Regions from separate parts of the Janthinobacterium sp. OK676 genome, predicted to be linked through region 1. Evidence: predicted binding sites of a transcription regulator. Region 1 holds the regulator's gene; the other holds the start of a gene.
The links. Region 1 encodes FNR, which switches genes on or off when oxygen is low (the NO sensors DNR and NnrR bind a similar motif). Its sites were predicted from a motif close to TTGATNNNNATCAA; they were not measured.
Positions count from the first base shown of each region.

Region 1 (7,809 bases):
TCACCAAGTCGTATTCCGCCTATGCGGGCGTGCAGGACGCCATGATCCAGTGGTGGTACGGCCATAACGCGGTGGGTTTCATCCTGACCGCCGGCTACCTGGGCATGGTCTACTACTTCATCCCGAAACAGGCCGAGCGCCCCGTGTACTCGTACCGTCTGTCGATCGTCCACTTCTGGGCGCTGATCTTCACCTACATGTGGGCGGGCCCGCATCACCTGCACTACACGGCATTGCCTGACTGGACGCAATCGATCGGCATGGTCTTCTCGCTGGTCCTGCTGGCACCAAGCTGGGGCGGCATGATCAACGGCATCATGACCCTGTCGGGCGCCTGGCACAAGCTGCGCACCGATCCGATCCTGAAATTCATGATCGTCTCGCTGTCGTTCTACGGCATCGCCACCTTCGAAGGTCCGATGATGTCGATCAAGACCATCAACTCGCTGTCGCACTACACCGACTGGACCGTTGCCCACGTGCATGCGGGCGCCCTGGGCTGGGTGGGCTTCATCACCATGGGTTCGATCTACTACCTGCTGCCGCGCCTGGCTGGCCGCACGCAGATGCACAGCACGCGCCTGGTCGACGTGCACTTCTGGGTGGCCACCATCGGCATCGTGCTGTACATCGCCGCCATGTGGATCGCCGGCGTGATGCAGGGCCTGATGTGGCGCGCGGTCAATCCGGACGGCACCCTGACCTACACCTTTGTCGAGAGCGTGAAAGCAACGTATCCGTACTACGTGGTGCGCGTGGCCGGTGGCCTGCTGTACCTGTCGGGTATGTGCATCATGGGCTACAACACCTGGATGACCCTGCGCGGCAGCAAACTCCCCGTCGCCCGCATTCCGGAACTGAACGCGGCGCACGCCTGATAGGAGCAAAAGCAAATGAAATTTTCACATGCATGGATTGAGAAAAACCCCTGGCTGCTGATCGCCCTGGTCACGGTGGTGATCAGCATCGGCGGCGCCGTCGAGATCGTCCCCCTGTTCTTCCAGAAGAGCACGACGGAGCCGGTCGCCGGCCTGAAGCCGTATTCGCCGCTGCGCCTGGCGGGCCGCGACATCTACGTGCGCGAAGGCTGCTACAACTGCCACTCGCAGATGGTGCGTCCGCTGCGCGCGGAAACGGAACGCTATGGCCACTATTCGGTCGCCGGCGAGTTCGTCTACGACCGTCCGTTCCAGTGGGGTTCCAAGCGCACGGGCCCCGACCTGGCCCGCGTGGGCGCCCGCTACAGCGATGAATGGCACCGCACGCACTTGAACAACCCGCGCGACGTGGTGCCCGAGTCGAACATGCCGGCCTATCCATGGCTGGCGAAGACCAAACTGGTGCCCGACGAGATCATGCCGAAGATGCGCGCCCTGAAACGCCTGGGCCAGCCGTACAGCGATGAAGAGATCGCCGCCGGCCCCGCGCAGCTGCAGGACAAGACGGAAGAAGACGCCCTGGTCGCCTATCTGCAAGGCCTCGGTACATTAATCAAAACAAGGAATTAGCATGGCAATCGAAAACCTGTTTGACAGCGCCAGCAGCGTCATGACGGTGGTTTCCTTTATGACGTTCGTGGGCATCCTGTGGTGGACTTTCAGCCGCAGCAATGGCGACTTCGATGCGGCGGCACGCCTGCCGTTCGCCGACGAGGCGCTCGACTATCCGGCCGATGCCGCGCCGGCACAAGGGGAGCGCAACCATGGCTGACTTTACCAACGGCTTCTGGAATATCTACATCGTCGTGCTGTCCCTGCTGGGCATCATCGGCTGCGGCGTGCTGCTGTACTCGCAGTCGAAAGTGAAAGTGGCCGCCGGCGCCCCCGCCGACGGCACCACGGGCCACGTCTGGGACGAGGACTTGAAGGAACTCAATACGCCGATGCCGCGCTGGTGGATGTGGCTGTTCTACATCACCATCGTCTTCGCGCTGGCTTACCTGTTCCTGTATCCGGGCCTGGGCACCTATGCCGGCAGCCTGGGCTGGAAATCGACGGGCCAGTACGAGGAAGAACTGAAGAAGGCGGAAGCCGACTACGGTCCTTTGTTCAACAAGTACCTGAGCCAGGACATCAAGACGGTGGCGGCCGATCCGCAGGCACTGGCCATCGGCCAGCGTCTGTTCCTGACCTACTGCGCGCAATGCCACGGTTCGGATGCGCGCGGCAACAAGGGCTTCCCCAACCTGACGGACAAGGACTGGCTGTATGGCGGCGAACCCGACATCATCAAGACCACCATCCTGCACGGCCGCAATGGCCAGATGCCGCCGATGGGCGCCGCCCTGGGCTCCGAAGCGGATGTCGAGAACGTGGCCCATTATGTGCTGAGCCTGTCCGGTTCCACCTCGGACCCCGTCAAGTCCGTGCTGGGCAAGGCCAAGTTCGGCGCCTGCATGGCCTGTCACGGCGCCGATGCGAAGGGCAACCAGATGCTGGGCGCACCGAACCTGACGGACAAGACCTGGCTGTACGGCGGCAGCGCCGATACCATCATGGAAACCGTACGCAAGGGACGCAACAACACCATGCCGGCCTTCAGCGATTTCCTGGGCGAATCCAAGGTACACGTGCTGTCGGCGTATGTCTGGAGCCTGTCGAATTCCCCGACGCCCGTGAAATGATGTAATGGAACCTCAAGTCATCAAGATGTATGCGGCCCGCGAGCAGATCTACCCTCGCGAGGCCAAAGGACGCTACGCTACCTGGCGATGGGTATGCGTATGGCTTACCCAGCTGGCGTTCTACGGCTTGCCGTGGTTGACCTGGAACGGCAGGCAAGCCCTGCTGTTCGACTTGACCACGCGCAAGTTCTACATTTTCGGCGTCGTGCTGTGGCCCCAGGATTTCATCTATCTGGCGGCCCTGCTGATCATCTGTGCGTATTTGTTGTTCCTCGTCACGGCCATTGCCGGGCGGGTGTGGTGCGGGTTTTCTTGCCCGCAAACGGTATACACGGAAATCTTTCTGTGGGTCGAACGCCGCATCGAGGGCACGCGCAGCGCGCGCATGGCCCTCGACAGGCAGGGCCCGTCCGTGCGCAAGGCCTTCAAGAAGACGGCCAAGCACCTGGTATGGGGCGCCATCGCCCTGTGGACGGGCTTTACCTTTGTCGGCTACTTCACGCCGATCAAGGAACTGGCGCGCGAGGTGACCACCCTCAATTTCGGTCCCTGGGAATGGTTCTGGGTCTTGTTCTACAGCCTGGCAACCTACGGCAACGCGGGCTGGCTGCGCGAACAGGTGTGCAAATACATGTGCCCCTACGCGCGCTTCCAGAGCGCCATGTTCGACCAGGACACCCTGATCATCACCTACGATGCCAAGCGCGGCGAACCACGCGGCGCCATGAGCAAGAAGGCCGGCAACAACGACAAGCTGGGCGACTGCATCGATTGCACCCTGTGCGTGCAGGTGTGTCCGACCGGCATCGATATCCGCAACGGCCTGCAGTATGAATGCATCGGCTGCGCCGCCTGCGTCGATGCCTGCAACAGCGTGATGGACAAGGTCGAGCGGCCGCGTGGCCTGATACGCTACAGCACCGACCATGCGATGGAAAACAACTTCAATTCGAAGCAGATCCGCCAGCGCGCCATGCGCCCGCGCGTGCTGATCTACACGTCCATCCTGGCCCTGATCATCATCGCCGTATGTACCTCGCTGGCCCTGCGCACGCCCCTGAAAATGGACGTGATCCGCGACCGCGGTTCAATGGGACGCGAAGTGGAAGACGGCATGATCGAAAACGTCTACCGCCTGCAGATCATGAACACGTCCGAGCAAAGCCAGCATTTCAAGATCAGCGCTTCCGGCTTGCCGGGCCTGACCTTGCTGACGCGCGAAGAAGTGACCTTGCAGCCGACGGAAACGCTGGGCTGGCCGATCCGCCTGCGCGTGCCGCACGGCGTGGGCGAGAAGGGCTCGAACAAGATTGCGATCGAATTGCAATCGCTGGACGACCCGTCGCTGCACGTGCGCGAAAGCGCGGTCTTCATCGTGCCGCGGTGATGTTGATTCGGGGTCGGACCCTCTGGGTCCGACCCCGGTATTTCGCCGTAGGGGTAGCATTCAACATGCGGTAGGTTTACTGTATTTTCAACCCAGAAGCAAAAGCTGGGGACAGACCCAAAGGGCCTGACCCCAAGGAGAACAAAATGTCCGACAGTCTGAAACTGCAAGCCCCCGTTGCCCCGTGGTACAAGCACCGCTGGCCATGGCTGCTGATGATCGGCCCCGGCCTGTCCGTGGTCGTCGGCAGCTTCATGGGCTATATCGCGTTTACGCAGCCCGACGCGCTGGTGGTGGGCGATTATTACAAGCAGGGCAAGGCGATCAACCAGGATTTGAAGCGCGACACGATCGCCAGCGACCTGGCCATGGATACGAGCCTGTCGTATGACGTGGCGCAGGCGCGCCTGAGCGGCTCCGTGCACAGCTTCGGCAAGGCCTATCAGGCTCCTTTGCTCCTGCACCTGGCGCATGCGACCCTGCCGGAAAAGGATATCAAGCTGCTGGTGCGGCCCGATGCGGCCGGCAATTTCTCGGTCGCCCTGCCGATGCTCGAGCGCAGCCGCTGGCAGGTGCTGGTGGAAAACGACAAGCGCGAGTGGCGCCTGTCCGGCATCTGGACCTGGCCCGTGCAACGCAGCATCGCGCTGCGCGCGGATGAAGAGCTATAAAGCTTATTTACACACGTCCGTGCCTGCCGTAATGGCTTTCAGCTTGGCAGGCTGCAAGATCTCGATCTCGCGGTTCGACACGCGCAGCCAGCCTTCCTTCTTGAATTTCGACAATAAACGGCTGACGCTCTCGATGGTCAGGCCCAGGTAGTTGCCGATTTCCTCGCGCGACATGCGCAGCTGGAAATTGCTGCCCGAATAGCCGCGCGCCTCGTAGCGCGACGCCAGGTTGACGATGAAGGCGGCAAAACGCTGCGTCGCCTGCATATTGCCCAGCAACAGCATGACACTTTGCTCGCGCGTGATTTCCTGGCTCATCATGCGGTGGAAATGACGCAGCAGGGTCGGCATATTGCCCAGCAATTGTTCCAGGCTGGAAAACGGGATTTCACACACTTCGCTGTCTTCCAGCGCCACCGCATTACAGTGGTGGCGGTCGGCGCTGATGGCGTCCATGCCCAGCAGTTCGCCGGCCATCTGGAAACCCGTCACCTGCTCTTCGCCACCGGGATTGATCTGATAGGTCTTGAAGTGTCCCAGGCGGATCGCGTACAGGTTCTGGAACGAGTCGCCGATGCGGAACAGCGAGGCGCCGCGCACGATCTTGCGGCGGCGGCCGATGATCTGGTCCAGCCTGTCCATGTCGCCCACATCGAGGCCCATCGGCAGGCACAATTGATGCATGCTGCAGGTCGAGCATCGCGCACGCAACGCTTCCACGGTTACTGTGGGCAAGGTTGGAGTGAGTAGCGCTTCAGTCATGTCGGTACCTTTTAGAAAATGCAACAACAAGTTTACTGCATACAGGGTTGCCGTGTGCCAATTTCACGGTAATTTCGGCGAATAAACGACGTCCAGCCTTTAATTATATGGCAACATCGTCACAAGCCCATGCGGGGAGGGGCATTTGCGCGGTGCCGCTTGCCAAGTTGATGTATTGATAGGAAAATTCCTAACAGCATTATCTGCCGCCTGTGCCGCCCGGTACTGAAAAGGAAATCATGAAGCCTCTCGGCATCAAAGCAAAAGTCGCGCTGGCCACCAGCCTGACCTCGATCGCCATGATCGCGCTGGTCACCATGATCCAGGTGCGGCACATGCGCGACGACTTCACGCGAGTACTGCTGAGCCAGCAGTCTTCCCTGATCAGCCGCACCGCAGCCGAGCTCGACGACAAACTGGGCATGCTGCTGCAGATCGTCACCCTGACGGCCAGGCAGCAGCCGCCGGAATTGATCGCCCAGCCGGCCCAATTGCGCGAATACTATTCGCGCCGCTCGATGCTGGTGCTGTTCGACGACGTGCTGGTGCTCGATGCGCAGGGCGCTGTCGTGGCCGACATGCCGGAAGTGGCGGGGCGCGCCGGCATCAACGTCGCCGAGCGCGAGTATTTCCAGACCGTCCTGCGCACGCGCCAGCCCATGATCACGGAACCCATGCTGGGCAAGTCGAGCGGCATGCCCATCGTGCAGATGGTGGCGCCCGTGCTGGCCGCCGATGGCCAGGTGGCCGGCGTGGTGATCGGCGTGCTGCGCCTGTACAAGGACAATCTGCTGGGACGTCTGCGCACGGAAAAGATCGGCAAGAGCGGCTATTACTTCATCCTCACGCGCGGCGCCGTGCCGCGCTACGTGCTGTACCCCGATACCAGCCGCTTGTTGCAGCCGCGCCAGCCGAACGCCAACCCGACCACCACCCAGCTATTGAAGGAAGATGGCGAAGGCAGCATGGTCAGCACCAACAGCCGCGGCGTCACGGCCGTCAACAGCTTCAAGCGCCTGAAATCGGTGAACTGGCTGCTGGCCGCCTCGCTGCCCGTCGACGACGCCTTCGAACCGTTCGACGGCGTGCTGTACCGGCTGGTGCTGTGGAGCATCCTCGCCTCGCTGCTGGCCGCTGCCGTTCTGGGCTGGGTCACCGTGCGCCTGCTGTCGCCGCTGGTGCGTTTGCGCGACACCCTGCTGGCCCTGCGCACCAGCGGCAGCCGTTTCACCCCCGTGCCGGTGCGGCAGCGCGACGAGATCGGCGAACTGACGGAAGCGTTCAACGGCCTGATGAGCGAACGCGACCGCCTGCAGCAGGAACTCGAATCGCGCGCGGCCGAGCTGGAGCAGGAGCGCGACCGGGCCGAGGCGGCCAACCGCGCGAAGAGCGATTTCGTGGCCAACATGAGCCATGAAATCCGCACGCCCCTCAATGCCGTGCTGGGCATGGTGTATTTGCTGGGCAATACCAAGCTCGATACGGAACAGCGCAAGTATCTGACCATGGTGCGCGTGGCGGGCCAGTCGCTGCTGGGCATCCTCAACGACGTGCTCGACTATTCGAAGATCGAGGCGCGCCGCATGGAATTGTCGCCCGTCGAATTCGACCTCGACGAAGTCATGAATACCCTGGCCACGACGATGACGATGAATGCGGGCGAAAAGGAGCTGGAACTGGCCATCGCCGTCGAGCCCGACGTGCCGCGGCGCCTCGTGGGCGACGCCCAGCGCCTGCAGCAGATTCTCGTCAACCTGGCCGGCAATGCCATCAAATTTACCGAGAACGGCGAAGTGGTGGTGGCCGTCAGCCTGGCCGAAAGCGAAAACGGCCGCGCCTGGCTGCGCTTCGAAGTGCGCGACACGGGCATCGGCATGACGGAATTGCAGCAACAGCAGCTGTTTGCCGCGTTTTCGCAGGGCGACCAGAGCATCACGCGGCGCTTCGGCGGCACGGGCCTGGGCCTGGCCATCAGCAAGCAGCTGATCCACATGATGGGCGGCGACATCGCCGTCGCCAGCAGCGAAGGCAAGGGCAGCCGCTTCTGGTTCAGCGTGCCCTTCGAGATGCTGGCGCAACCGGCCGAAACGCGGCGCACGCCGGCGCTGGGACAGCTGCGCCTGCTGGTGGCCGACGACAACCGCACCACGCGCGAACTGATCGTGAAACTGATCGAGGCGTGGGGCTGGCTGGCCGACGAAGTGGACTCCGGCTTTGCCGCCATCGAACTGTACCGCGAGCGCCTGGCGCAGCAGCAACCGTACGATGTCGTGCTGGCCGACTGGCACATGCCCGTCATGGACGGCCTGGCCACGGCCAAGGCCATCCGCCAGGCGGCCAGCGGCCAGCGCCAGCCCATCGTGGTG
Region 1 is NZ_FNHA01000018.1:61,563-69,371, forward strand. It holds gene ccoN (cytochrome-c oxidase, cbb3-type subunit I) at 1-878, shown strand, start outside; gene ccoO (cytochrome-c oxidase, cbb3-type subunit II) at 894-1,508, shown strand; gene BLU39_RS26870 (cbb3-type cytochrome oxidase subunit 3) at 1,510-1,710, shown strand; gene ccoP (cytochrome-c oxidase, cbb3-type subunit III) at 1,703-2,623, shown strand; gene ccoG (cytochrome c oxidase accessory protein CcoG) at 2,628-4,010, shown strand; gene BLU39_RS26885 (FixH family protein) at 4,157-4,681, shown strand; gene fnr (fumarate/nitrate reduction transcriptional regulator Fnr) at 4,685-5,443, opposite strand; gene BLU39_RS26895 (response regulator) at 5,683-7,809, shown strand, end outside.

Region 2 (7,809 bases), on a different contig from region 1:
GGAAAGCATGCATGCCTTCTTTTTGTGCAGGCGTACCGAAAGCAGCCTGGAACAAGCGGCGCTCGTAGGCGACGCCATCGGTCAAGGTGGTTTCAAAGGCGCGGTTGACGCAATCCTTGATCATCATGGCAACCGAGGTCGGCATGGCGGCGATGGTCTTGGCGGCGGCCAGGGTTTCTTCCAGCAATTTATCGGCCGGCACCACGCGCGACACGAGGCCGATGCGTTCCGCCTCGGCGGCATCGATGGTGCGCGCCGTCAGCAGCAGGTCCATGGCCTTGGCCTTGCCAATGGCGCGCGGCAAACGCTGCGTACCGCCCGCGCCCGGCGTGACGCCAACCTTGATTTCCGGCTGGCCGAACTTGGCGCTGTCGGCGGCGATCAGGAAATCGCACATCATGGCCAGTTCGCAACCGCCACCGAGCGCATAGCCGGCCACCGCGCCCACCACGGGTTTGCGCACGCGCAGGATATGCTCCCAGTTGCGGCTGATGTAGCCCTGGGTATAGGTGTCTGGATAGGTATAGTCGGCCATGGCGGCGATGTCGGCACCGGCGGCAAACGCTTTTTCGCTGCCCGTGAGTACGATGCAGCCGATATTATCATCCGCATCGAACTTCAGCAAGGCGTCGCCCAGCTCATTCATCATGTTCTCATTCAATGCATTGAGCGCCTTGGGGCGGTTCAGGCGGATGACCGCCACTTTGTCCTGGATGTCGATGATCAGGTCTTCGTATTGCATGGTGTCTCCTCTCGATGAACGGTGCAACGATTGTAGCGGCTAACGGCAGCGGCGCGGCAGGTGCGCTGCTATTATTGTGAGCCCGATCTTTTTTATCGAGCAGCATATTTTTTCTTCCTTCTTCCAGTATTGCGCCCGTTACCTGCGCGGCGACGGCAGCGCCGCCAGCGTCAATTTTCGCCGCCTGTGGTTCAGCAACGGCCTCAATTGCTTCGGCGCCCAGATCACCTCGCTGGCCCTGCCACTGTGCGCGGTGCTCTTGCTGCATGCGACGCCGGAACAGATGGGCGTGCTGGTCGCGCTGCAGGCGCTGCCGTTCGCCCTCTTCGGCTTGCCCGTCGGCGTGCTGCTGGACCGGCGCAGCAAGCACCCGATCATGCTGTTCAGCGAAAGCATGTCGGGCCTGGCCCTGGCCAGCGTGGCCGTGGCCTACTGGTGCGGCGTGCTGTCGATGCCATGGTTATATATAGTGGGCTTCATCATCGGCACGGGCTTCGTCGTCGGTGGCGGCGCCGAACAGGTGTTTCTGACCTTCCTCGTGGGCCGCGACGGCTTGATCGATGCGCAATCGAAATTTGCCGCCACCGAATCGGCTTCGCGCCTGATCGGTCCCGGCCTGGCCGGCGTGCTCGTGCAAGTGCTGTCGGCGCCCGTCGCCATCCTGTGCACGGCGTGCGGCTATCTGGTTTCCGTCTTCAATCTGCGCGCCATGAGCGTGCGCGACCCGCGCCCCGCGCCGTCAAGCAAGCACGCTTTGCGCGACATCGCCGACGGCTTGCTGTTCGTCTGGCGCGAACCGCTGCTGCGCGCGCTGGCCTGGGGCGCCGGCATCTGGCATTTCCTGTTTTACGCCAGCATGGCCTTGACGGTACTGTTCGCCACGCGCGACCTGGGCATGAGCCCCGGCGTGTTGGGCATGACGCAAATGCTCGGCGGCGCCGGCGTCCTGCTCAGCGCTTTCATTGTCAAGCCGTTGACCAGGCGCTATGGCACGGGCCGCACCATCCTCATCGGCTTGGCCTCCACGTCCGTGTGTTTTGCCCTGACGCCGACGATTCCCGCCGCGCTGTTCGGTAGCGCAGCGGCCAGCGCCGTCGCCTATGCCGTTCTGATGTTCTTTTTCGATTGCGGCGTGATGCTGTTCTTTATTCCCTACCTGGGCTTGCGCCAGAAGGTTACGCCCGACCCCATGCTGGGCCGCATGACGTCGACCATGCGCTTCCTGACGGTGGCCACGGCGCCGCTGGGCGCGCTGGCCGCCGGCTGGGTAGCAGAACATTTTGGCGTGCGCAATGGCCTCGCTTGCATCGCGGCAGGCAGCATCGTGTTGACGGTGGCCATGGTGTGGGGCACGCCGCTGCGTAGAGTGCGCACCTGAAGCGGTGAACGGGAATACACTGGCAAAAGATTGCCTTGGCGACACTATTCACGCCAAAGCCTGTGAGGTTTGATTTATATCAAGGTTTTAATTGATGTAAATCCATAAGCTGTCTTACATCACTTGAGGAGCACGCTATGTTTAACACCATCTTATTTCCCACCGACGGCTCGCCGTTGTCCGACAAAGCCGCCGAGACCGCCCTCGCCTTCGCCCAATTGAACAAGGCCAAGCTGGTCGCCATCAGCGTGGTGCAACCGTTCCCGTTCTCGCCGATGGCGGACGGCGGCATCGTGCTCGACGCCAGCCTGTATGAACAGCAGATGCAGGAAGCGTCGCAACGCGCCATCGACAAGATCGGCGCAGCGGCGCGCGCCGCCGGCGTGCCTTTCGAAGGCGTGGTCGCCGTGTCGCCGAGCCCGCACGATGAAATCGTCAATGCGGCGCAGACCTACCATTGCGACATCATCCTGATGGCCTCGCATGGCCGCAAGGGTTTGAACAAGCTGTTCGTGGGCAGCGAAACGCAAAAAGTGCTGGCCCACACCCATTTACCCGTGATGGTCTTGCGCTAAGTCACACCTCGAACTGCCCGGCGACGCTTTCCCTAGCGCGCCGGCGCCTGCTTCGGCAACAACACCCACACGGCGCCGCTCTGCTTCATGCGGCCCGCATTCTCGGCCGCTTCCGCGCCAAAGCCAAAGAAATAATCGACACGGATAGGCCCGCGAATGGCGCCGCCCGTATCCTGCGCCATCACCAGGCGCTGCATGGGAATCTCGCTATTGGCTTGCGTGGTGGCCAAAAACACGGGTGCGCCCAGCGGCAAAAAGCGCGAATCGATGGCCACCGAGCGCTGCGGCGTCAGCGGCACGCCCAGCGCACCCTTCGGCCCCACTTTCGGGTCGGGCAGGCGCTCTTCCTTGAAGAACACATAGCTGGGATTGGCGTTGAACAACTCATCCTTGCGCGTGGGATGGCCAGCGATCCACGCCTTGATGCCTTGCGCGGACGCCTGGCTCAGGGTCAGTTCGCCCTTGTCGACCAGGTAGCGGCCGATCGATTTGTACGGATGGCCGTTCTGGTCCGCATACGCCACGCGCACGGTTTCCTGCGTATCGGTCAGCTGCACGCGCCCGGATCCCTGCACTTGCAGGAAGAAGGCCTCGACTTCGTCATCCACCCACAGCAATTCCTTGCCCGTGACGGACGTGGCGCGTTCGATGTCGGCGCGCGTCGCGTACGGCACCACCTTCTTGCCGACCAGCTTGCCACGCAAGCGCATGTTTTTCAGTTCCGGATACACGCCGGACAAATCCACCGAGACGAGGTCGTCGGGCACCTTGTACAGCGGTGTCTGGTATGGACCGCCCCGCTTGCGCGCACCGTGCAGCAGCGGTTCGTAATAGCCGGTCACGAGGCCGGTGCTGGCGCCATCGGCCGTGATGACTTGATTGGGCACGAAGAAGGTCTCGAAGAACAGGCGGATGGCCTTGTCGCTATCGGCATTCACCTGGCGCGCGATCGTGCACGATTCCTTCCAGTCCGGACGTTTCACCAGCACGCCGCACGAGGCCATGAAGGCGGGCCAGGCGGCGCGCATGTCATCGCGTGCCCAGCCTGGCAAGGCGGCAAACTTGGCGGGCACGAAGGTGGGCGCCGCCACATCCGCGGCATCCTTGGCGTCGGCAGGCTTGGCCGGAACCGGCCTGACGACGGTCGGGGCGATGGGCGGCGCCTTGCCAGTCGCGGCGACCGGCTCCGCCGGCGGCGTGGTACAGGCGGACAACGCAAGCGCGACGGCGCCGATTGAAACGGGTAGACTACCGCGTGTCAACAGACGGCGGGTAAATACTAAGCTGCGGGTAAATAACATAGGGGTGCGTATGTGGATCTTGATGATAGAGGCGCTGGTGGCGTTCTTCTTGCTGGCATTTATAGTCTGGTGGACCATGTATTCGGGTAAAAAACCCGCACCGCCTGCACGCAAGCAGCTCGGCGAAGAACAGGACAGCACCGAAAAACTGAAGTAAGGGGCGCAAGCCCCCGGCGTTGCGTCAATGCAGGGTGCGCGGCACGGACAGCACGAACTCGGGAATCGGCGCTTCGAACCGATGGCCATCTTCGGCCACGCAGAAATACTCGCCGTGCATCGAGCCTTGCGGCGTGCCCAGCATGGTACCGCTCGTGTATTCGAACTGCTCGCCCGGCTGCAGCAGCGGCTGGTGGCCGACGGCGCCCAGGCCGCGCACCTCTTCCACTTTGTTGTTCGCATCCGTGATGACCCAGTGGCGCGAAATCAGCTGCGCGCCAGCCGTGCCCGTGTTGACGACGCGGATCGTGTAGCTGAACACGTGCCGCCCCTGGTCCGGTGCCGATTGCTCGGGCAGGTATTGCGTCTTGACCGTTACCGTAAATTCATAAGTCGCCATCGTCATTCCTATTCAGACATTGCCAGTCGTATTGTGTGTCGCGCGCGACGCATAGACCATCGCGCGATGCGTATTCCGTGTTTCATCGTGCTTCAATAAGGCATGGCAGCGGCGTCAAGCGTAAAATAGCGCATCTTCGCATTTTCTATCCTTTGGCTACTCCACCATGACTACATTCCGTATCGCTCCCAGCATCCTGTCCGCCGACTTTGCCCGCCTGGGCGAGGAAGTGCGCAACGTCGTTACCGCCGGCGCCGACATCATCCACTTCGACGTGATGGACAATCACTATGTGCCGAACCTGACCATCGGCCCGCTGGTGTGCGAAGCGATCCGCCCGCACGTACAAGTACCCATCGACGTGCACCTGATGGTCAAGCCTGTCGATCGCATTATCCCGGATTTCGCCAAGGCTGGCGCGAACATCATCACCTTTCACCCGGAAGCGTCGGATCACGTCGACCGTTCCTTGCAGCTGATCCGCGACAATGGCTGCAAATCGGGCCTGGTATTCAACCCGGGCACGCCGCTGCACTACCTGGAACACGTGATGGACAAGATCGACATCATCCTGATCATGTCCGTCAATCCAGGCTTCGGCGGCCAGTCCTTCATTCCGCAAGCGCTGAAGAAAATCGCCGAAGCGCGCCGCATGATCGACGAATCGGGCCGTGACATCATGCTGGAAGTCGATGGCGGCATCAAGATCGACAACATCGCCGCCGCCGCTGCCGCCGGCGCCGACACCTTTGTCGCCGGTTCGGCCATCTTCGGCAAGCCCGACTACAAAGCCGTCATCGACGCCATGCGCGCCGAGCTGGCAGCCGTCAAGGGCGCCTGATGCAAGCGGGCACGGTGAAAGACCACGTACTGGCCGGCGTGCGCGCCGCCATCATCGACCTCGATGGCACGATGCTCGACACCGTGCCCGATTTCCATGTCGCCATCAACGGCATGCGCGCCGAACTGGGCCTGGCGCCCATCAGCGCCGACGCCATCAAGCTGATGGTCGGCAAGGGCTCGGAAAACCTGATCCGCACCGTGCTGGCCCTCGACTTCGACGCGGCCGGCGTGGAACAGCGCTTCGAGCAGGCGATGGACGGCTACCAGCGCCACTACCTGGCCATCAATGGCCAGTTCAGCACCCTGTACCCGGACGTGGAAGCGGGGCTGGCGGCGATGAAGGCGGCGGGCTTGCGCCTGGCCTGCGTCACCAACAAGCCGATCGCCTTCGCCCTGCCCTTGCTGAAACAGAAAAACCTGGACCAGTATTTCGAGATCGTCTACGGCGGCGATTCGCTGCCCAGGAAGAAACCGGACCCGATGCCGCTGCTGCAAGTGTGCGCGGACTTCGATCTGGCGCCCGCCAAAGTGGTGGCCATCGGCGACTCATCGAACGACGCGCAAGCGGCCAGGGCTGCGGCTTGTCCCGTATTGACCGTACCGTATGGCTACAACCACGGACACTCTATACACGAGACCGATTCCGATGGTATAGTAAATACGCTGCTCGAAGCGGCGCATTTTATTAGCATGCACAACAGACCAGCATACTGACCAAACCCAACACCATATCGTGAACACGTTTCTCATCAAAAAACACAATGTCACCCAAACCGGCTCGATTGAGGCCTGGCTTTGGCGACGCTGGCAATCCTGGCAGGCCTGAGGGCCGAGCCGTGTAAGATTGCTGTCGGCTGCACGCGCGCATTTGCGTACCGCATGCACCGGCAGGTTTTTTGATAACCCACCGCAGGGCTAGTGCATCGTGCACACGCGTACCCTGGCGGCATGGAGAGACACATGACCGAACTCGAATTCAAATCGCTGGGCCAGCAAGGCTACAACCGCATCCCCCTGATCGCAGAAGCCTTCGCCGACCTGGAAACCCCGCTCACGCTGTACCTGAAACTGGCGCAAACCCAGCAAGGCGGCAAGAATACCTTCTTGCTCGAATCCGTCGTCGGCGGCGAACGCTTCGGCCGCTATTCCTTCATCGGCTTGCCCGCCACGACTGTGTTGCGCAGCTACGGCAGCCACACGGAAATCGTCAAGAACGGCGTCGTGATCGAAGAGCATGAAGGCAATCCGCTCGACTTCATCGAACAGTACCAGTCGCGCTTCAAGGTCGCCCTGCGCCCCGGCATGCCGCGCTTCTGCGGCGGCCTGGCCGGCTACTTCGGCTACGACACCGTGCGCCACATCGAGAAAAAGCTGGCCGGCGGCGCGCCGAAGGATGACCTGAACCTGCCCGACATCCAGCTGATGGTAACGGAGGAACTGGCCGTCATCGACAACCTGTCCGGCAAACTCTACCTGATCGTCTACGCCGACACGTCGCAGCCCGAGTCGTTCAGCAAAGCGCGCCAGCGCCTGAAGGACTTGCGCATGATGCTGCGCCGCGGCGTCGATGCGCCCGTCACCAGCGCCTCCGTGCGCACGGAAACCATCCGCGATTTTGCCAAGGAAGACTACCTGAAGGCCGTCGCCAAGGCGCACGAATACGTGATGGCCGGCGACTTGATGCAGGTGCAGATCGGCCAGCGCATCCGCAAGCCGTATGTCGACTCGCCGCTGACCCTGTACCGCGCCCTGCGTTCGCTCAATCCGTCGCCGTATATGTACTTCTATAATTTCGGCGACATGCAGATCATCGGCGCCTCGCCCGAGATTTTGGTGCGCAACGAGAACACGGCCGACGGCGGCAAGAAAGTCACCCTGCGCCCCATCGCCGGCACGCGTCCGCGCGGCGCCACGCCCGAGCGCGACGCCGAATTGTCCGCCGAGCTGCTGGCCGATCCGAAAGAGATCGCCGAGCACGTGATGCTGATCGACCTGGCGCGCAACGACATCGGCCGCATTGCGGAAACGGGCAGCGTGCACGTCACCGACCGCATGGTCATCGAAAAATACTCGCACGTGCAGCACATCGTCTCGAACGTGGAAGGCACCTTGAAGAAAGGCTTGTCGAACCTGGACGTGCTGCGCGCGACCTTCCCCGCCGGCACCCTGACGGGCGCGCCGAAAGTGCGCGCCATGGAAGTGATCGACGAACTGGAAATCACCAAGCGCGGCATCTATGGCGGCGCCTGCGGCTACCTGTCGTTCGGCGGCGAAATGGATGTGGCGATTGCGATCCGCACGGGCGTGATCAAGGACGGCATGCTGTACGTGCAGGCCGCGGCCGGCATCGTGGCCGACTCGGTCCTTGAAATGGAATGGCAGGAAACCGAAAACAAGGCGCGGGCAGTGCTGCG
Region 2 is NZ_FNHA01000017.1:86,854-94,662, reverse strand. It holds gene BLU39_RS26565 (enoyl-CoA hydratase) at 1-742, opposite strand, end outside; gene BLU39_RS26560 (MFS transporter) at 819-2,120, shown strand; gene BLU39_RS26555 (universal stress protein) at 2,258-2,695, shown strand; gene BLU39_RS26550 (murein transglycosylase A) at 2,728-3,723, opposite strand; gene BLU39_RS28760 (hypothetical protein) at 4,007-4,153, shown strand; gene apaG (Co2+/Mg2+ efflux protein ApaG) at 4,178-4,552, opposite strand; gene rpe (ribulose-phosphate 3-epimerase) at 4,719-5,393, shown strand; gene BLU39_RS26535 (phosphoglycolate phosphatase) at 5,393-6,109, shown strand; gene trpE (anthranilate synthase component I) at 6,356-7,809, shown strand, end outside.
Region 2: BLU39_RS26555 (universal stress protein) is a predicted target of FNR. The motif match lies at 2,190-2,203, and genes of this name have one in related genera.